DNA from 3 places in the Streptomyces sp. NPDC002566 genome. Region 1 is predicted to be linked to each of the others. Evidence: riboswitches for the same ligand, from Rfam matches in the RefSeq annotation. Region 1 holds a riboswitch; each other region holds the start of a gene.
What was found. A riboswitch is a leader RNA that binds a small molecule or an ion and turns the genes downstream of it on or off. The one in region 1 is predicted to bind cyclic di-AMP.
Positions count from the first base shown of each region.

Region 1 (6,757 bases):
GCGTGAGGCACGCGGGCCCGTGCCGCCGCCTGTCCCCTCGTCGTCGAACTCGGCCCGGTCCTGCGCCGTGAGCCGGGACAGCAGGTCGCGCGCGGCGTCCAGCTTGCCGGTGATCGTCTTCTTGTGCCGCCGCAGTTCGGCCTGGCGCTTCTTGAGCGAGGTCAGCTCCACGCGCGCGGCGCCGCGCAGTTGCTCGACCTCGCGCACCTGCTCGCGGACCCGGGCGACGGCCCCGGACTGCCGGTCGCCGGCCCGCTCGGCGAAGGCGGCGCCGTCGAGGTAGGCGTCGGGGTCGTCGGAGAGGAAGAGCTGCATCGCGGGATCGAGGCCGCCGCCGCGGTACTGGGCGGCCGCCATGTTGCCGAGCGCCTCGCGCGCCGTGTTCAGCCGCAGTTCCCTGCGGGCGGCCTCGTCCTGTAAGCCCTTCAGCCGCCGCTCGGTCGCCGTCGCTTTCTCCTGCGCCCCGTTGTACTTCTCGGTGGCGGCCTCCGCCTCCTGGTACAGCTTGTCGACCTTGGCCTTCACCTGCGCCGGAGTGGCCTCGGGGGCGGCGACGCCGGCCCCTTCGAAAGCCGTCGCGCCCGCCGCGCCGGCGAGGGCGAGGGTGGCCGCCGTTCGGACCGTATGGCCGCCGAGCGAGCGCTGTCTCGGCTTGCGGTGCGCTGCCACGTGGGACTGCACGTCCTTTCGTACGACCGCCTCGTCGGTACGGCCGTCGGGTGGGGCCGGGCGGGGCCCGTGCCCGCCGTGGGGAGCGGACGGACGTACGGCCGCGGGGAGCGGCTGACGCGTCCGGCGGCGGCCCGCTCAGGGAAGCGGACGCGCCGCCGGACTTTCGGCGGTGGTGGCCGACTGCCGTCCCTGGTCCGGACGGCGGTGGGGAGCCGGTCACCTGGGGGAGGACGCTAGGCCCGGTGATGTCGGGTCGGTAACGAGATGTGCGGAAGTGACACCAGTGGACTGAAGGGTGACCGGACATGATCGCCGGGCCGCTCCGAAGCCGTCGGTTCCGCGCACTTCACTGACCGATGCGGCGCTTTCGGGGCGGATTCCGACGGCGGGCTGCTATGCGGCGCATATATGCGACACGCGCCCGAGGGGCGGGCCGGGTGTGCGCGAGGGTGGGCCGGTGTCGGGCGGCGACCGCACCGCTGACTAGCATCCGGCTCCATGGACGTACTCATCCATCTCTTCGTCGGCCTGCACATCATCGGCATCGCCGCGCTCCTCGGCGGCTTCCTCACCCAGATGAAGGCGATGGGCCGGGGCACGGCCCGATTCGTCCCCGCGATGCTGCACGGCGCGGCGACGATGCTGGTCACCGGTGTCGTCCTGGTCGGCCTCAACCAGGCGGACGACCAGGCCGTCAACAACATCAAGATCGGTGTGAAGCTCGCCCTGCTGGTCGTGATCCTCGGTCTCGTCTATGTGAAGCGGGACGAGGAGAGCGTGGAGAAGCCCTTGTTCGGGCTGGTCGGCGCGCTGACCGTGGCCAACGTCTTCATCGCGGTCCTCTGGACCTGACGCGGCGCGCAGGGCAGGGCCCGGCACACCCGACCGGTGCCCCCGTGCCCCCGTGCCCCGGCTCAGGCCGGCCTGACCACGCTGTGGATCGCGGACTCCCCGTCGTAGAACACCGACTCCTCGCGCACGTACGTCCCGGGCTTGGGCGCGTGGATCATCATGCCGTTGCCGATGTAGAGGCCCACGTGGGTGACGTCGTCGTAGAAGAAGATCAGGTCGCCGGGCCGGGCGTCGGCCACGGAGACCGTCGTGCCGGCGTTGACCTGGTCGTAGGTGGTGCGCGGGAGGGAGACCCCGGCGGCCTTCCAGGCGGCCTTGGTGAACCCGGAGCAGTCGTAGGAATCGGGCCCCGTGGCGCCCCAGACGTACGGCGTGCCGATCTGAGCGCGGGCGTAGGCGAGCGCCTTCGCCGCCTTGGTGCCGTAGGAGGCGTCGGGGGCCGGGGACGAGGATGACGAAGAGGGCGACGAGGACGCGGACGGCGCGTCCGAGCCGGAGGAGCCGGCGCTCCTCTCCTGTTCCGCCGCCCGTTCCGCCGCCCGCTCGGCCGCTTGCTGCCGCGCCAGCTCCGCCGCCTTGCGCGCGGCCTCCTGCTGCTTGCGCTTCTCGATCTCGGCGAGCCGCGCCTTCTCCTGTGCCGTGAGCCTCGACAGCAGCACGCGCGCGTCGCTGAGCTTCTTCTGGACGGTGGCTTTGGCGGTCTTCAGGTCGTTCTGCGAGGCGGTGAACGTCTGAAGGCTCTGGGACGCCTCCTGCCGCTTCTTCATCGTCGCCGACTGCTCGGTGACGTAGGCGTCGACCGACTCCTTCTGGCGGCTGGTCAGCCGGTCCATCAGCTGCGTCCGGTCGAAGTAGTCCTGCGGGGTGTCCGCGAGCAGGAAGGTCGCGGTGTCCGGCGCGGAGGCGCCGGTGCGGTACTGGGCGGCGGCGAAGGAACCCAGCTCCTCGCGCGCCTCGTTGAGCTTCTCGGTGCGCCGGGCGACGTCGTCGAGGAGGCCGTCCACGCGCGTGCGTTGCCGGGCCGTCCTCTCCTTGGCGGCGTTGTACTTCTCGGTCGCCGACTCCGCCTGCCGGTAGAGGTCGCCGACCTTCTTCTCGACCTCCTCCAGACTCGGCTTGCCGTCGGCGGAGGGCGCGGCCTGGGCCGTCTGTGAGAGCAGCGCCACGGAGGCGAGGGCGGCGGTGGCGAGGGCGGGGGTGCGGATGCCCGCTGCGCGCGTGCCTTGGGAGCGTGGCTTGCGGTGCTGCGACGCCAAGGGAGGCGACTCCTTCCGTGCTCCGCCTACCGGGTCAGCTGTCGGGTTCGGGCGGGTGCTTCGGAAGGGTTGCCCTACGGCCGCGCCCTTGCGGGGCGGGCGGCCGATTCACCCCGAGTTCTCGGTGGGTCCCCGGCTCCGGCGGCCGCGAGGGCGTGCGCCGGACTCGGCGGAGGCCGCGCGGTCCGGCGGGGTTCGCCGGTGGGGGGCGTACGGCCTGCCGGGCACGGTAGCCAACTGCTGTGGCCCCTGTGAAGGTTGATGGGTGATATGCCCCGATACATTTCCGTGACTCTCGGTCAGGTCTTTGGCGTTCCGTGATCGATGCGGAGGGATCGATGTCCTTTTTCATGTTCTGGGTCGATTGATCCCGCATGTCCATGCCCGTCAGGTGGTGATGTTCCCGGGACGGCGGCGGGTTGTCGGTGCGGCACCCTAGACTCGGAGAGCGATGAGCAGCCTCTTTGACGACAGCTTCCTGGCGGACCTCCAGGCCCCGCGCGGCCACGAGGAGGAGCCCCCGCCTCCGCCCGAGGACGATCACACTCCGGAGTCGGTTCCGGACGATCTGTTCGGTGGGAAGTTCGACGTGCCCCCGGACCGGGACGCCCACTACCGCGACGGCGCCCCCCGTCCGGTCATCGACGCCGCCGCGCTCCTGGAGGGGCTCAACGACAACCAGCGCGCCGCCGTCGTCCACGCCGGTTCGCCGCTGCTCATCGTCGCCGGCGCGGGCTCGGGCAAGACGCGTGTGCTGACCCACCGCATCGCCCACCTCCTCGCCGAGCGGGATGTCCACCCCGGGCAGATCCTTGCGATCACCTTCACCAACAAGGCCGCGGGCGAGATGAAGGAGCGCGTCGAGCAGCTCGTCGGCCCGCGCGCGAACGCGATGTGGGTGATGACGTTCCACAGCGCGTGCGTGCGCATCCTGCGCCGCGAGAGCAAGAGGCTCGGCTTCACCTCGTCGTTCTCGATCTACGACGCCGCCGACTCCAAGCGTCTGATGGCCCTGGTCTGCCGCGACCTGGACCTCGACCCCAAGCGCTACCCGCCGAAGTCCTTCAGCGCCAAGGTCAGCAACCTGAAGAACGAGCTGGTCGACGAGGAGGACTTCGCCGCCCAGGCCGCCGACGGCTTCGAGAAGACGCTCGCCCAGGCCTACGCGATGTACCAGTCGCGGCTGCGCGAGGCGAACGCCCTCGACTTCGACGACCTGATCATGACGACGGTGAATCTGCTGCGCGCGTTCCCCGACGTCGCCGAGCACTACCGCCGCCGCTTCCGGCACGTCCTGGTCGACGAGTACCAGGACACCAACCACGCCCAGTACGCCCTGGTCCGCGAGTTGGTCGGCACCTCCGAGCACCCTGTCGACGTGCCGCCGAGCACGTACGACGTGCCGCCGGCGGAGCTGTGCGTCGTGGGCGACGCCGACCAGTCGATCTACGCCTTCCGTGGCGCGACCATCCGCAACATCCTCCAGTTCGAGGAGGACTACCCGGACGCGACGACGATCCTGCTGGAGCAGAACTACCGCTCCACCCAGACGATCCTGTCCGCCGCCAACGCGGTCATCGAGCGCAACGAGTCCCGCCGCCCCAAGAACCTGTGGACCAACGCGGGCGAGGGCGCGCGCATCACCGGCTACGTCGCCGACACCGAGCACGACGAGGCGCAGTTCGTCGCCGACGAGATAGACCGCCTCACGGACGCGGGCGACGCGAAGGCCAAGGACGTCGCCGTCTTCTACCGCACCAACGCGCAGTCCCGTGTCTTCGAAGAGGTCTTCATCCGCGTCGGCCTGCCCTACAAGGTCGTCGGCGGCGTCCGCTTCTACGAGCGCAAGGAGGTCCGGGACGTCCTGGCCTACCTGCGGGTCCTCGCCAACCCGGAGGACTCGGTGCCGCTGCGCCGCATCCTCAACGTGCCCAAGCGCGGCATCGGCGAGCGCGCCGAGGCCATGGTCGACGCACTGTCCCAGCGCGAGAAGATCAGTTTCCCGCAGGCCCTGAAGCGCGTCGACGAGGCCTACGGGATGGCCGCGCGGTCGACCAACGCCGTGAAGCGGTTCAACGTGCTGATGGACGAACTGCGCACCATCGTCGAGTCGGGCGCGGGGCCGGCCACCGTGCTGGAGGCGGTCCTCGAGCGCACCGGCTACCTGGCCGAGTTGCAGGCCTCCACCGACCCGCAGGACGAGACCCGCATCGAGAACCTCCAGGAACTCGCGGCCGTGGCCCTGGAGTTCGAGCAGGAGTCGGGGGAGAGCGAGACGCCCGCCTCGCTCGCCGACTTCCTGGAGCGGGTCGCGCTCGTCGCCGACTCCGACCAGATCCCCGACGAGGACGAGGACGGCTCGGGCGTCATCACACTGATGACCCTGCACACCGCCAAGGGCCTGGAGTTCCCGGTCGTCTTCCTCACCGGCATGGAGGACGGCGTCTTCCCGCACATGCGCGCCCTCGGCCAGACCAAGGAACTGGAGGAGGAGCGCCGCCTCGCCTACGTCGGCATCACGCGCGCGCGTGAGCGGCTGTACCTCACGCGGTCCGCGATGCGCAGCGCCTGGGGGCAGCCCTCGTACAACCCGCCCTCCCGGTTCCTGGAGGAGATCCCGGCCACGCACGTCGACTGGAAGCGCACCGGCGCGACCTCGCCTCTGTCCTCCGGAGGCCCGGCGTCCTCGGTGGCGGCCTCGCTGTCGTCGTCCCGCTCCCGCTCCTCGGCGGCCGGCGCGTCCGGCTTCGCCACGCGGCGCACGGCGGAGAAGCCGGTCGTCTCCCTGGCCGTCGGCGACCGCGTCACCCACGACCAGTTCGGGCTCGGCACGGTCGTCGCCGTGAAGGGCACAGGCGCGAACGCCGAGGCCACGATCGACTTCGGCGACGTCAAGCCCAAGCGGCTGCTGCTGCGGTACGCGCCGGTGGAGAAGCTCTGACATGACGGAAAGCCCCCGCCGCGACGGAGTCCGTCACGGCGGGGGCTCACCGAAAGGTGGTGCCGACAGGCGCCTACGTCGGGTCCAGACCGTGGCTGCGCAGCCACGGAAGCGGGTCGACCGAGCTGCCTCCGCCCGGCCGCACCTCGAAGTGCAGGTGGGGTCCGGTCGAGTTGCCGGAGTTCCCGGAGTACGCGATCGGCTCGCCGGCCTTCACCTTGGTGCCGGAGGAGACGCGGTAGCTGGAGAGGTGGCAGTACCAGGTCTCCGTGCCGTCCTTCGCCGTCAGGATCAGCATGTTGCCGTAGGCGACGTTGTACTGCGTGCGCACGGTTCCGTCGGTCGCGGCCATCACGGTCGTGCCGTAGGAGACCGGGAAGTCGATGCCGGTGTGCTGGGACATCCAGTTGATGCCGGACTGGCCGTACAGGGCGCTGAGCCCGTGCGCGGCGACCGGAAGGGCGTACTTGGGGCGCAGCCGCTCCTTGCGGGCCGCCTCCGCGATCGCCTTCTTGCGGTCGGCCTCCTGCTGCGCCTTGAGGTCGATGCGCTCCTGGGTGCGGCTGACCCGGTCGCCGAAGTCGTCGGCCTCGGCGCTCAGCGTCTGGAGCTGGGCGTCCAGCTTGTTGTTGGCGGCGGACGGCTTCACCGGCTGCGCCTCGGCGGCGGACGCCGTGGTCTCCGTGTCGTCACCGCCGGTCAGCGTGCCGACGGAGGCGGCGGCGATGCCGGCGACGCCCATCACACAGGCCGAGGGCACGGCCACGGTGAGGAGCGCGGAGCGCTTCACGGGCGAGCGGCGGCGGGAGCGGTTGGCGGCGCGGGCGGCGACCCGGGAGACGGGGGCCGGAGCGGTCTCCTCCTGGTCGTCGAGGAGCGGGGCGTCGGGGACGGCGGCCAGCTCGCCGGTGGCGGCGGGGTCGCCGTCGTCGTAGGCGAGAGCGTCGTCGTACGCGCCGTTCTCGTCGTACGCGCCCTGCTCGTCGTAGTCGTGTGCGCCCGGCTCGTCGTAGGCGACGGCTTCGAAGGCGGCGGT
Region 1 covers NZ_JBIARD010000004.1:620,760-627,516, reverse strand. Annotated here, with positions in the region: gene ACFYXA_RS19960 (C40 family peptidase) at 1-669, opposite strand, end outside; gene ACFYXA_RS19955 (hypothetical protein) at 1,171-1,524, shown strand; gene ACFYXA_RS19950 (NlpC/P60 family protein) at 1,587-2,780, opposite strand; cyclic di-AMP (ydaO/yuaA leader) riboswitch at 2,789-2,934, opposite strand; gene pcrA (DNA helicase PcrA) at 3,232-5,721, shown strand; gene ACFYXA_RS19940 (M23 family metallopeptidase) at 5,795-6,757, opposite strand, start outside.

Region 2 (6,757 bases), 170 kb from region 1:
ATCCCCCTGCGCTGCAGCCGCGACAGCCGCCGAGGCCAGGCGTGCGTCCGCTCGTCGTACCCCCCGGGCGCACTCCGCGCACCGGCTTCCACTCCGGTGCTCGCACCCACGAGAGCGCCGCCGCCCGCACCCGCGCGCGCCTCCGTCTCGGCCCCCGCCTCCCGGCCGGCCGTCAGCGTCCGGGCGTGGGCCAGCCCCCGGGGCAGATGGGCGAGGAACGCCGGGAGGAGGGAGGGGCGGTTGACCAGGAGGGCGGTCAGGTAGGCGGTGAGGCCGGCGCCGTAGCCGTACGCCTGGTTCTCCAGGTCGCGCCAGGTCTGACGGTGGTGGTGCCAGACCAGGGCCAGCGGCGTGTAGTGCAGTCGGTGGCCCTGGGCGAGGACGCGGACGAACCCGTACAGGTCGTCGCCCCCTCGGGCCGGGGTGCCGGCGCCGGTCGCCGGGTCGAAGCCGCCGACCGCGCGCAGCACGTCCGCCCGGAACGCCATGTTCGCGCCGGAGCCGAACCGGCCCGCGGTGAAGGGGAACAGCGGCTCGTCGGCGGGCGGGTCGTACGGGTCGTACGTCCGTGCCGTGAAGCCTTTCGCGAAGCCGCCGTGACTCTCCAGCAGCACCTGGGCCGGGGTGCGCAGCCGCGCGGGCAGGATCAGGCCGGTGACGCAGCCGAGGCCGGGGTCGGCGGCGAAGGGAGTGGTGAGTTCGGTGAGCCAGCGCGGGTCGGCCACGACGTCGTCGTCGGTGAAGGCGACGACCTCGCCGTGCGCGGCCCGGACGCCCCTGTTGTGCGCGACGGCGAGACCGGGCACCGGCTCGACGATGTGGCGCACCCGCTCGCCGTACTTGCGTTCGATCAGCTCCCGCGTGGTGTCCGTGGTCGGCGCGTTGTCCACGACGACGATCTCGAAGTCGGGATGGTCCTGGGCGAGCAGCGAGTCGAGCGCGTGCGCCAGCCGGTCGGTGCGCTCGCGGGTGGCGATCACGACGGTGGTGAACGGCACGGGAGGCGTGGGGGCGGTGGTGGACGGTGCGGGAGGCGCGGTCGGCGCCGGCCGTGGGCCCACCTGCTCCCGGGCCTGCGCGGCGAGAACGGTCCTGGGGTCGGCGCCCTCCGGGACCCGTCCGAGCAGAGTGCCGACCGGCCGGCCACCCCTCCTCACCAGGAGGAACACCTCGCCGTGCGTGACGGGCGGACTGCCGGGCCCGGGCCTCAACGACACCTCCCCACCGGCGTCCCGACCGACACCGACGTCCCCATCGGCACCAGCGTCCCCACCCGCGTACGCGTCCCCGTCGGGCAGATCCAGTTCGGCGACCTGAACCGGACCGATGTCCAGGAACCTTCGGATCTCCCGCTGGACACGTGGCGCACGCGACACGATGTGCTCCCCTCTCCCGAACCGCAGGCTCCTCCCCGTCAACCGCCCTCACCTCCCCCGGATCCGGCCCGCGCTCCTCAGCGCCCGGTTCGCCGCCGAGGCCAGCCTCGGCCGGCTGCGGACGAAGTGGTGGGCGCGGCGGGACGGCTCCCGGCTGAGCCAGTGCAGTGCGGCGCCCGCCCACGGCCGCGTCCACGCCCCCTCGTACACGGGCAGCTCGCCCGTTCTCAGCGAGTCCTTGTACTCGGCCGCGCCGCGCCCCAGATCCAGCAGGCCGATGCCTTCGGCGGCGGCCGCCTCCGCCATCCGCAGATGCAGCACCAGACCCGGCGAGTACTTCGCGAACGCCGGGTCGTAGGCGGGGAACCAGCAGGCCAGGACGGTCGTCGACCGCAGCCCGAAGTGGGCGGCGACGGGCCGCCCGCCGGCATAGAGGACGGACAGCGCGCCGGAGCAGTCAGGGGCGCGCGTCTCGGTCGCGAGCCGGTGCACGAGCCGGGTGATCCACTGCTGGGCGAACCGGTCCCGGCGCCCGGTGCGCCGGTACTGGGCGGACTTCCACGCCATGAGCGTGCGCAGCGCGGCGGGATCCCGCTCGTCGAACACGAACCGCAGCGGTCCGGCCTGCCGGCCGAGCCTGCGCTCCTTGGCGAGCGTCGTCCTCAGGAACTTCGGCGACTGTGCGCGCAGGACGGACTCGTAGGTCTCGTACCCCTTCTCCACGTCGATGACGTAGGAGGCGTACTCGGCCGCCGCGTACCGCGTGAACAGGCCCTGCTCCGCCTCCAGGTTGTCGAAGGCGAAGCTCGACAGGGAGCAGGCGCGCATCAGTTCGGCCGCGTCCAGCCGGAGCCCCGGGCTCAGTACGGCCCCCTGCGCGTCGCAGACGCCGTACGCGAGGGCCTGCCCCCGTCCCAGCGGGCCCCGCTCGTGGGGCAGGAAGCCGACCGGTTCGCGCCCCTCGTACACCACCGCCACACGCGTGCGCGGGCGCACGCGCCCCACTGCGTCGGCGAACTCGGGTTCCATGAAGGGGTTGCGTGGAGCGGTCGACGCCGCGCGCAGCGCGCGCCACCGCTCCCGTTCCCCCTCGCCGAGATCCTCCGGCTCCAGCACACGGATACGTCCACTGTTCAACCTGACCCCCCGATCAAGTCCCCCCGGACACTGTGGACGGTACCCCTCCAGACGGTGCGAGCGGTAGGTAGCGGACCATGTTGTTGCCAACCGGTGCAGAACCGCCCTTTCCCTCCCTGCGGAACGGTTGAATCGGCGGTGAGTTGAGGGTGTCCGGGATCCGTATTCTCTGGTCATGGCCGCACCTCACGCATATGCCGCGCGCTCCGCGTACACCCTCATCGCCACCGACCTGGACGGAACGCTGCTCCGCGACGACGACACGTTCTCCGACCGGTCGCTCGACGCGCTCGCACGGGTCGCGGCCGCCGGCGCCCGTCACCTCGTGGTGACCGGCCGCCCGGCACCACGGGTGCGGCCGCTGCTGAGGATCCTGCGGAGCAGGGGGCTCGCGGTGTGCGGACAGGGCGCGCAGGTGTACGACATCGCGGCGGACCGCCTGCTGTGGTCGGTCACCCTGGACCGGGAGCTGGCCGAGGTGGCCCTGGGCAAGATCGAGGCCGAGGTCGGCCAGGTGTACGCGGCGGTCGACCAGAACGGCGTCGACGGGCTGACCCTCATCGAGCCGGGCTACCGGATGCCGCACCCGACCCTGCCGGCCCTGCGGGTCGACTCGCGCGAGGACCTGTGGTGCGAGCCGATCAGCAAGGTGCTGCTGCGCCATCCCACCCTGTCCGACGACGAGTTGGCGGCGACGGCCCGCTCGGTGGTGGGTTCGCTCGCCACCGTCACCATGTCGGGGCCGGGCACGGTGGAACTCCAGCCGTCCGGCGTCACCAAGGCGACGGGACTCGCCCTGGCCGCCGAGCACCTCGGTCTGCGGCCTCAGGACACGCTCGCCTTCGGCGACATGCCCAACGACATCCCCATGTTCGACTGGGCGGCGCGCGGCGTGGCGATGGCGAACGCCCACCCCGAGCTCAAGGCGGTGGCCGACGAGGTGACGGCGTCGAACGAGGACGACGGCGTGGCCGTCGTCCTCGAACGACTCTTCCCCTAGACGCACGGACCCTGCGGGGCTACGGGTCCTACGGGGCTACGGGTCCTACGTGTCTACGGGTCCTACGTGTCTACGGAGCCCCGGGTACTGCGGGTCTCCGGGTCCTACGGGTACGTCTAGTACGCGCCGAAGACGTTGTCGATGGAGCCGTACCGGGCCGCCGCGTAGTTGCAGGCGGCGGTGATGTTGGCGACCGGGTCGTAGGGGTCGTACGCGGTGCCGGCGACGTGGTACGCGGCGAAGGTCGGGTCGATGACCTGGAGCAGCCCCTTGGACGGGGTGCCCTTCGCCGCGTTGGAGTCCCACAGGTTGATGGCGTTCGGGTTGCCCGAGGACTCGCGGATGATGTTGCGGTAGATGCCGTGGTAGGTGCCCGGGATCTTCTTCTCGGCCATGATGGCGAGCGACTGGCGGATCCACCCGTCCAGGTTGTTGGGGTAGCCGGCGAGCGTGGTCTCGGGGGCGGCGGTGGTGGCGGCCGAGGCGGTGCTCGCTCCGGCGACGGGGAGGGCGAGCGCGGCGACGCCGGCGCAGGCGACGGCGATGGCGCGGATGAAGCGGCGGCGGTGCTGAGCGGCAGCGGACATGGGGACGTTCCTCTCCGGCGCCTGCGGGGTGAGCTGTCGGGTTCGGGCGAGAGCTGCCCGGTCGGCGCCGTGGGGCACGGCGACACGACTTCACCCCGAGCCGGCCCGGCACGTGCGTGACGTACTCCGGTCCGGCGTTCTGCCTGAGTCCCCCGCTCCTGCCGTGCGCGAGTGGTTCGTCGATGGAAGTCGCCGGACGGCGGCAGGATGAGGCGTCTGTCCGGCTGGCCGGGAACGTATGCGAGAGCACATGTCCGAAACAAGTGTCGGAATCACGGAAAACCCCTATTGACCTTGGTCTGGTGTTTATGGGGCGCTTGATCCTTTGCATTCGGCAAGCGTCAACTCGCGTGACGCGGTGGGGGATCCAGGGGCTGGCGGATTCCCGCGCCTCCGGCGGTGAAGTGAGCCAACTCACCCGCGATGACAAGACCGACTAAATCGGACATCGGGTTCCAAGTCGCTTTTAAAAGGGCGTGAGCGGAATCCGATGGAATTAACGGAGCGGAATGTCTGATTTAGTGCCCAGGTTCCGATTTATTTGGCGGGCGTCGTGAGATTCGGCACATCGGGGGTCGTCGTCGGTCGGCGGGGTGGAGGGGAGTTTCCGGGGTACCGGCGCTTCGCGGGCCGGACGCGGCACCTCCCGGTCGGGCGACGTGGGGCCGGGGGACGTGGGGGCTTATCGGTGATCGAAACATGACCGGATACGCTGACTTGAGTGAGGTCGGCGACCTATCGACAAACCGTGTGAGCGCCAGCGGACACCAGCAGACAGGAGACCCCTCGTGACCGTCGTCGGGCCGTTTGGGCTGAGCGTGCGGGACCAGGCTCTGGAAGCCGATGTCCAGGCCGGATTGGCGGCTGTCGAGGAAGGCCTGTTCGAGGCCACCAAGAGTGCGGTCCCCTTCATCACCGAGGCCGCGCAGCATCTGGTGAAGGCGGGCGGGAAGCGGTTCCGGCCCCTGCTGGTGATGCTGTCGGCGCAGTTCGGGGACCGGCACGCGCCGGGCATCGTGCCGTCCGCCGTGGTCGTCGAGCTGACCCACCTGGCCACGCTGTACCACGACGACGTGATGGACGAGGCCGAGGTGCGGCGCGGGGTGTCCAGCGCGAACACGCGGTGGGGCAACTCGGTCGCGGTGCTCACCGGCGACTTCCTCTTCGCCCGCGCCTCCCACATCCTCGCCGACCTCGGGCCCGAGGCGGTCCGGGTGCAGGCGGAGGCGTTCGAACGGCTGGTCACCGGCCAGATCCTGGAGACGGCCGGTCCGACGGACGGCCGGGACCCGGTCGAGCACTACCTCGACGTGCTGGGCGGCAAGACCGGCTCCCTGGTCGCGGTGGCGTGCCGCTTCGGCGCGATGATGTCCGGCGCCGACGAGACGGTCGTCGACGTGCTCACCCAGTACGGGGAGCGGCTCGGGGTCGCCTTCCAGCTCGCGGACGACGTCCTGGACATCGCCTCGGACTCGCACGAGTCGGGCAAGACGCCCGGGACGGACCTGCGGGAGGGCATCCCCACGCTGCCGGTGCTGCGGCTGCGGGAGCGCGCGGAGCGGCTGTCGCTGCCGGAGGACATCGCGCTCTGCGAACTGCTCGACTCCGACCTCAGCGACGACGCGCGGCACGCGGAGGCGCTGGCCGCCCTCCGGGCCCACCCGGCGCTGGAGCAGGCCCGCGCGGACACCGTGCGGTACGCCAAGGAGGCGCGGGCCGCGCTGGCGCCGCTGCGGGAGTGCGAGGCGAAGCGGGCGCTGCTGGAGCTGTGCGACGCGGTGGTGCACCGGGCGGGGTGACGCCCCGCCACTCGAGGGCACGCGCCTCCACCCCCTGAGCGACCCCCCTGGGAATCCCTTCACCCCTGAGCGCCCCCCTGGGAATCCCTTCGCCCCTGAGCGGCCCCCTGGGAATCCCTTCACCCCGTCAGATCCCCCTCCGCCCCCTACGGGTACCCCCACCCGCTCAACCCCCGTGTCATACCGCAGGCGTACGCGTAGTTGCGCCCTCGGGTTGACGTATCGAGGCGGGTTGTTTGGTCATATGGAAACCACGGAAATCACCACCGCTCACCGATTCGGGTGAGAATGGCGGCTTGTGGTGGGGACCGTCGCACCCGAGATGACCAGCCGCCGCCGACGACGGAGGTAAGGCACACATGGCACCGTTCGCATCCGACGACCGCACGCACGCCGGGGAGGCCGACGACCTGCCCGTCGGACGACGCAAGGCCGTGCGGTACGTCGTCCCGGTCACCGTGGTGGGCGTCGCGGCGGCGACGATCGGGCTCGTCCCGGCGCTCGCCGACTCGGGCGACCCCGACCTGCCGAAGATCACCGCCCAGCAGCTCATCCAGAAGATCGCCGCCTCGGACGTCCAGCAGCTGTCCGGCACCGTGAAGATCACCACCGACCTCGGCCTGCCCGACCTGGGCGGACTGGAGAGCGGGCTGCTCTCGGGCGCCGCGGGCAAGAAGGGTGACGAGTCGTCCGCCGACCCGTCCGCCAAGCTCACCGAACTCGCCGCCGGCACGCACACCCTGAGGGTCGCCGCCGACGGCCCCGACCGGCAGAAGCTGTCGCTGCTGGAGAACGCCGCCGAGTACAGCGTCATCCACAACGGCAAGGACGTGTGGGGGTACGACAGCGCCTCCAACC
Region 2 covers NZ_JBIARD010000004.1:795,264-802,020, reverse strand. Annotated here, with positions in the region: gene ACFYXA_RS20835 (glycosyltransferase) at 1-1,376, opposite strand, end outside; gene ACFYXA_RS20830 (GNAT family N-acetyltransferase) at 1,425-2,513, opposite strand; gene ACFYXA_RS20825 (HAD family hydrolase) at 2,689-3,513, shown strand; gene ACFYXA_RS20820 (transglycosylase SLT domain-containing protein) at 3,630-4,100, opposite strand; cyclic di-AMP (ydaO/yuaA leader) riboswitch at 4,104-4,247, opposite strand; gene ACFYXA_RS20815 (polyprenyl synthetase family protein) at 4,889-5,899, shown strand; gene ACFYXA_RS20810 (outer membrane lipoprotein carrier protein LolA) at 6,259-6,757, shown strand, end outside.
Region 2: another riboswitch for cyclic di-AMP. It lies ahead of ACFYXA_RS20820 (transglycosylase SLT domain-containing protein); the one in region 1 lies ahead of ACFYXA_RS19950 (NlpC/P60 family protein).

Region 3 (6,757 bases), on a different contig from region 1:
CGACGCCAAGACGCCGTGGGTGCGCGACGTCACGGCGGCCGGGGCACGGCAGACGACCTGACCCCGGGCGGGGCACGGCTGAGGCCATGAGGGCGCCCGTCGGTCGGCGGACGGATCGTCGGATCGTCGTACGGCCGCCTGTGGACGACTCGGGGAGATGTCGGCGGCGTGGGTTACGTTCGGGGTGTGAACGCGATCAGCAGCTCCGCAGCGGCCTCCCAGGGCGGTCCCGACTCGTCCCCGGGCCGGGTCGTCCTGCTCACCACCAGCCACCGCGTGGCCCCCGGCCTGCTGTCCTGGCCGGCCTGGGAGGCCCTGCGCACGGCCGACCGCGTGCTGTGCGCGGACGGCGCCCACCCCCAGCTGCCGTACCTGCGCGAGGCGGGCGTGGTGGTCGAGGAGGCGTCCCCCACCGCGGAGGAGCTCGTCGCCGCCTGCGCCGGCGGGCACACGGCCGTGGTCGTCGCCACCGGCGAGGGCGAGCCCGCGCTCACCGACGGACTGGCCCGGCTGGCGGGCTCCGGCCGCCTCGCGATGCCGGAGCTGGAGCTGCTGCCCGCCTCCTACGACCTCCCCGGCGCGCGCCTCCTGGACCTCGTCCAGGTCATGGACCGCATCCGCGCCGAGTGCCCGTGGGCCTCCCGCCAGACCCACAAGGGCCTGGCCAAGTACGGCATCGAGGAGGCGTACGAACTCGTCGAGGCCATCGAGGACGGCGACCGGGACGAGCTGCGCGAGGAACTGGGCGACGTCCTTCTCCAGGTCGTCTTCCACGCGCGGATAGCCGAGGAGGACGAGGAGGAGCCCTTCTCCGTGGACGACGTGGCGGCCACGATCGTCGCCAAGCTCATCCACCGCCACCCCCATGTCTTCGGCGACGCCACGGCGGCGACCCCGGAGGAGGTCAAGGCGCACTGGATGCGCACGAAGGCGGTCGAGAAGCGGCGAGAGTCGGTGACGGACGGCGTCCCCCTCCATCAGCCGGCCCTGGCCCTCGCGGCCAAACTGGCGTCCCGGGTGCGCTCGGCCGGCCTGGAGGTCCCCCTGCCCGCCACCGGGGGCATCGGCTACGAACTGCTGGCCCTGGCCGCCCGGGCAGAAGCAGAGGGCACCGACCCGGAAGCCTCCCTACGAGCGGCCGCCCGCACCTACCGGGAGGCCATCCGCACGACAGAGGGCTTGCGGGACTGACGGAGGGGGCGGCTCCCCCGGGGCCGGTCGGCCCGCTCGTCGACCTCGTGTCGCGGTCGTGCGCCGTGCCGATACCGTCGTGAGGTGAGCAGCCAGACCGATTCGTTCGTTTCCGGGCCCGGGCCCGTTCCGGAGCTTTTCAGCTGGGAGTTCGCCAGCGACCCCTACCCCGCCTACGCCTGGTTGCGGGAGCACGCGCCGGTGCGGCGGACCCGGCTGCCCAGCGGGGTGGAGGCGTGGCTGGTCACCCGGTACGCCGACGCCAAGCAGGCCCTCGCCGACCAGCGGCTCTCCAAGAACCCCGCGCACCACGCCGAGCCCGCCCACGCCAAGGGCAAGACCGGCATCCCCGGTGAGCGCAAGGCCGAGTTGATGACGCACCTGCTGAACATCGACCCGCCGGACCACACCCGGCTGCGGCGTCTCGTCAGCAAGGCGTTCACCCCCCGCCGGGTCGCGGAGTTCGCGCCCCGCGTCCAGGAGCTCACCGACGACCTCATCGACCGGTTCGCGGCGCGGGGGAGCGCCGACCTCATCCACGACTTCGCCTTCCCGCTGCCCATCTACGCCATCTGCGACCTGCTGGGCGTCCCCCGCGAGGACCAGGACGACTTCCGGGACTGGGCGGGGATGATGATCCGGCACGGCGGGGGGCCGCGCGGCGGAGTCGCGCGGTCGGTGAAGAAGATGCGCGGCTATCTCGCCGAGCTCATCCACCGCAAACGCGAGGCCCTCACACCGGAACCCGTCCCCGGCGAGGACCTCATCTCCGGTCTCATCCGCGCCTCCGACCACGGCGAGCACCTCACCGAGAACGAGGCCGCCGCCATGGCGTTCATCCTCCTGTTCGCCGGGTTCGAGACCACCGTGAACCTGATCGGGAACGGCACCTACGCCCTGCTCACCCACCCCGGTCAGCGCCACCGCCTGCAGGACTCCCTCGCCGCGGGCGACCGCGCCCTGCTGGAGAACGGCGTGGAGGAACTCCTGCGCTACGACGGCCCGGTGGAGCTCGCCACCTGGCGGTTCGCCACCCGCCCGCTCAGCATCGGCGGCCAGGACATCGCCGCCGGCGATCCCGTCCTCGTCGTCCTCGCCGCGGCCGACCGCGATCCGGAACGCTTCACCGAACCCGACACCCTCGACCTGAGCCGCCGTGACAACCAGCACCTCGGCTACGGCCACGGCATCCACTACTGCCTCGGCGCGCCCCTCGCACGGCTGGAGGGGCAGACCGCGCTGGCGACCCTCCTCACCCGTCTCCCCGACCTCCGACTGGCCGTGGAACCCGAGGAGTTGAGGTGGCGCGGCGGCCTCATCATGCGCGGACTGCGCACCCTCCCCGTGGAGTTCACCCCGGTCGAACGGTGACTCCGCGAAGACCTCGCGCCGGCTCCCAAACCTGATGGCGTGTGACCGGATTGCGAAACGAAGGTGACCGATTCTCAACTCTGTGATCTTCACGTGATCTACGCGGCATTAACTTGTGACAAGCGATCGTCTGCCGATACGTTCACTCGTCAACGCGGCGACCCTCTTTCGCTCGCCGCGAGGGCACTGCTGTCTCGAGAAAGGCGTTCGCATGCTCACCGGGAACGGTCGTCACCGTCGCCCCCGCCAGGCCCCGGCCCTCATCGTCGCGGCCGGTGTGACCGGCTCCGCCATCGCCATCCCCCTGCTCGGCGCCTCGGCGGCGAGCGCGGCCGACGGCACCGTGTGGGACCGGGTGGCGGAGTGCGAGAGCGGCGGCTCCTGGAGCGCGAACCAGGGCGGCGGCGAGTACGGCGGTCTGTCGCTCAGTCAGGAGGACTGGGACAAGTACGGCGGGAGCGACTACGCCTCGCGTCCCGACCTGGCCAGCCGCAACCAGCAGATCGCCGTCGCCCAGAAGGTCCTCGCCGGCGAGGGTGTGGGCGCGTGGGGCACCTGCGGCCTGACCTCCGGGCTCACCGCCGACGCGGCCACGGGCGACGTGGACACCGGCCTCGCGGACGACTCGTCCGACTCCTCGATCACCTCCGGCCTGGCCGACCTCTCCAGAGGCTCCGGTTCCTCGGGCTCCTCCCAGGAGTCCGGCAGCGGCTCCGCCGGATCGGAGAAGAGTGCGGGTGATTCGCAGTCTTCGCCCTCCGTGTCACCTTCGTCTCCTTCCTCCCCTTCGTCCAGTTCATCCGAATCGCCCTCCCCTGCGGGTGACGGCTCGTCGAAGCCGGGCAGCGCGGCCGGCTCCGGTGGGGCACAGGCGGGTGACAGCTCGCCCACCGAGTCCCCGAAACTGGACGAGTCGGACAAGTCCGGTCAGGATGCCGGTTCCTGGAGCCTCGTCGACACCGGCTCCCTCACCGCGGGCTCCGCCGACGCCGAGGCGCCCGGCGCCGACGCCCTCGGCTCCGGACGCCACCGCGGCTCCACCGCGGAGGAGAGTGCCGGCGACACCACCCCCTCCTCCGGCCGCCACGCCGCCAATCCCCTCGGCGCCGCGGGCACCTACACCGTCCGCGACGGCGACTCCCTGGACTCCATCGCCGACTCCCTTGGCGTCGACGGCGGATGGCGCGCCCTCTACGACGCCAACCGGGACTCCATCGGCGCCGACCCGGCCGACATCGCACCCGGTCAGACCCTGGTCACCGTGGTCGGCTGACCCGGCGGAGGAGTGGATCAAGAGGGCCGAAAACCCCCCGAAACGGGGGGAGTTCACGTCACATTTCGCTCATAAATGTCCGTTTCGGTGAAAGTGTGGGATGAGTCTCAGAGGCCCCTCTCGTCTTTGATATTCCGTCGGTTCCGTGCCTACGGTCGTGACCGCTCGGCAACCCGAGCCCCGGCTGCCGCTACGCCGAATCCTGCCGACGGCCGCCCGGGAACAGTCGTCGCATCATGCGCCGCGGGCAGGAGCGGGGGACCCAAGGTAAGCGCCGGGCCCAGCGGTTCAGCTGGATCCGGCTAGGGGTGAAGCCACGCCTCCGACGGAGGAGTGGCCGGGCAACCCAACCGGCCCGAACCCGACAGCTCACCTCGTAGGCGTCGGTGAGGGGATCCACCATGCTGTTTTCCGCCAAGGGCAAGCACCGTCGTCCCGCCAAGGCCACCCGTGCCGCCGCGCTGGCCGGTGTCACCGGCGTCGCCATCGCCGCCCCGCTGATGGCCGCGGGCAACGCCTCCGCCGCCACCTCCTCCGAGTGGGACGCCGTCGCCCAGTGCGAGTCGGGCGGCAACTGGTCCATCAACACCGGCAACGGCTACTACGGCGGGCTGCAGTTCTCCGCCTCCACCTGGTCCGCGTACGGCGGCACGCAGTACGCCTCCACCGCCGACAAGGCGAGCAAGTCGCAGCAGATCCAGGTCGCCGAGAAGGTCCTGTCGAGCCAGGGCAAGGGCGCATGGCCGGTCTGCGGCAAGGGCCTGTCCGGCGCCGCGTACACCGGCGGCTCCTCCGGCAGCGGCTCCGGTTCCGGCTCCTCCGGCAGCGGTTCCGGCTCCTCGGACTCGGGCAGCCGCTCCACCGAGAAGCAGAGCGCCTCCCGCTCGACCGAGCGTCCGGCCGTCAAGAGCCAGAAGACGGTCACCACGCCGACCGGCGAGAAGGTCAAGAAGGGCGACGGCGAGTACAAGGTCGTCGAGGGCGACACCCTGAGCACCATCGCCACCAAGCAGAAGGTCGCCGGCGGCTGGGCCAAGCTCTTCGAGCTGAACAAGGACATCGTCGAGGACGCCAACCTCATCTACCCGGGCCAGCAGCTTCACCTGAAGTGACGCCCGGCTCCGGCCGAAGCCGCAGCGTCCTCACGAGCGAGGCCCGCACACCCGGGGCCTCGTGAGGGCCGCCCCCGTCCCCACAGGCTCCCCGCCCCGGTGCGTTCTCCCCCGTACGCACCGGGGCGGGGTTCGTTCTTCCCGCCGCCGGGCGTTCTCCCGGTGTTCGCCCGCCTTCCTCGCCACCCCTCTTTGTTCCGGCCGGGAACAATGTGTACCGTCTGTCTGTCCACGGGACGGTCGGTCGGCTGCCGACGGCCCCGGGGCGGTTAGGCTCTAGTCGAACCAGCGTCACATCCCATGAAGGAGATGCTCGTGCCGTCCATCGACGTCGTCGTAGCCCGGGAAATCCTGGACTCCCGAGGCAACCCCACGGTCGAGGTCGAGGTCGGCCTCGACGACGGCAGCACGGGTCGTGCCGCCGTCCCCTCCGGCGCTTCCACCGGCGCCTTCGAGGCCGTCGAACTCCGCGACGGTGACCCCGACCGCTACCTCGGCAAGGGTGTCGAGAAGGCCGTCCTCGCCGTCATCGAGCAGATCGGCCCCGAGCTCGTCGGCTACGACGCCACCGAGCAGCGCCTGATCGACCAGGCCATGTTCGACCTGGACGCCACCGACAACAAGGGCTCCCTCGGCGCCAACGCCATCCTCGGCGTCTCCCTCGCCGTCGCCCACGCCGCCTCCGAGGCCAGCGACCTGCCGCTGTTCCGCTACCTGGGCGGCCCCAACGCGCACCTGCTGCCGGTGCCGATGATGAACATCCTGAACGGCGGCTCGCACGCCGACACCAACGTGGACATCCAGGAGTTCATGATCGCCCCGATCGGCGCGGAGTCCTTCTCCGAGGCCCTGCGCTGGGGCGCCGAGGTCTACCACACCCTCAAGAAGGTGCTGAAGCGCAAGGGCCTGAGCACCGGCCTCGGCGACGAGGGCGGCTTCGCCCCGAACCTGGACTCCAACCGTGCCGCCCTCGACCTCATCCTCGAGGCCGTCAAGGAGGCCGGCTACACCCCCGGCGAGCAGATCGCCCTGGCGCTCGACGTCGCCGCCTCCGAGTTCTACAAGGACGGCGTCTACGTCTTCGAGGGCAAGGAGCGCTCCGCCGCCGAGATGACCGACTACTACGCCGAGCTCGTCGAGGCGTACCCGCTGGTCTCCATCGAGGACCCGCTGTTCGAGGACGACTGGGAGGGCTGGAAGACCATCACCGAGCGCCTCGGCGACAAGGTCCAGCTCGTCGGCGACGACCTGTTCGTCACCAACCCCGAGCGCCTCGCCCGCGGCATCGAGGAGGGCGCCGCCAACGCCCTGCTGGTCAAGGTGAACCAGATCGGCTCGCTGACCGAGACCCTCGACGCCGTCGAGCTCGCCCAGCGCAACGGCTTCAAGTGCATGATGTCCCACCGCTCCGGCGAGACCGAGGACGTCACCATCGCCGACCTCGCCGTCGCCGTGAACTGCGGTCAGATCAAGACCGGCGCCCCGGCCCGCTCGGACCGCGTCGCCAAGTACAACCAGCTGCTGCGCATCGAGGAGATCCTCGACGACGCCGCGGTGTACGCCGGCCGCAGCGCCTTCCCCCGGTTCCGCTTCACGAACTGAGACGCGGCCACGGCCTGACGTCCTCATCAGGCAGCGTCGTACGTACGTCCCCGTACCCGGTCCCGTACCGTGTGCGGGGACGTACGCGCGTGTGACGCGGGACGGAACACGTGCCACGCGGGACGAGACGGGAGGCGGGGACATGTCCGTGAGGGACCGGGACCGGTTCTCCACCACGACCAGGATCAGGCTGCTCGGCGAGCAGACG
Region 3 covers NZ_JBIARD010000005.1:484,942-491,698, forward strand. Annotated here, with positions in the region: gene ACFYXA_RS23740 (SurA N-terminal domain-containing protein) at 1-61, shown strand, start outside; gene ACFYXA_RS23745 (nucleoside triphosphate pyrophosphohydrolase) at 187-1,191, shown strand; gene ACFYXA_RS23750 (cytochrome P450) at 1,276-2,562, shown strand; gene ACFYXA_RS23755 (transglycosylase family protein) at 2,774-3,835, shown strand; cyclic di-AMP (ydaO/yuaA leader) riboswitch at 4,065-4,233, shown strand; gene ACFYXA_RS23760 (transglycosylase family protein) at 4,237-4,947, shown strand; gene eno (phosphopyruvate hydratase) at 5,263-6,549, shown strand; gene ACFYXA_RS23770 (septum formation initiator family protein) at 6,692-6,757, shown strand, end outside.
Region 3: another riboswitch for cyclic di-AMP. It lies ahead of ACFYXA_RS23760 (transglycosylase family protein); the one in region 1 lies ahead of ACFYXA_RS19950 (NlpC/P60 family protein).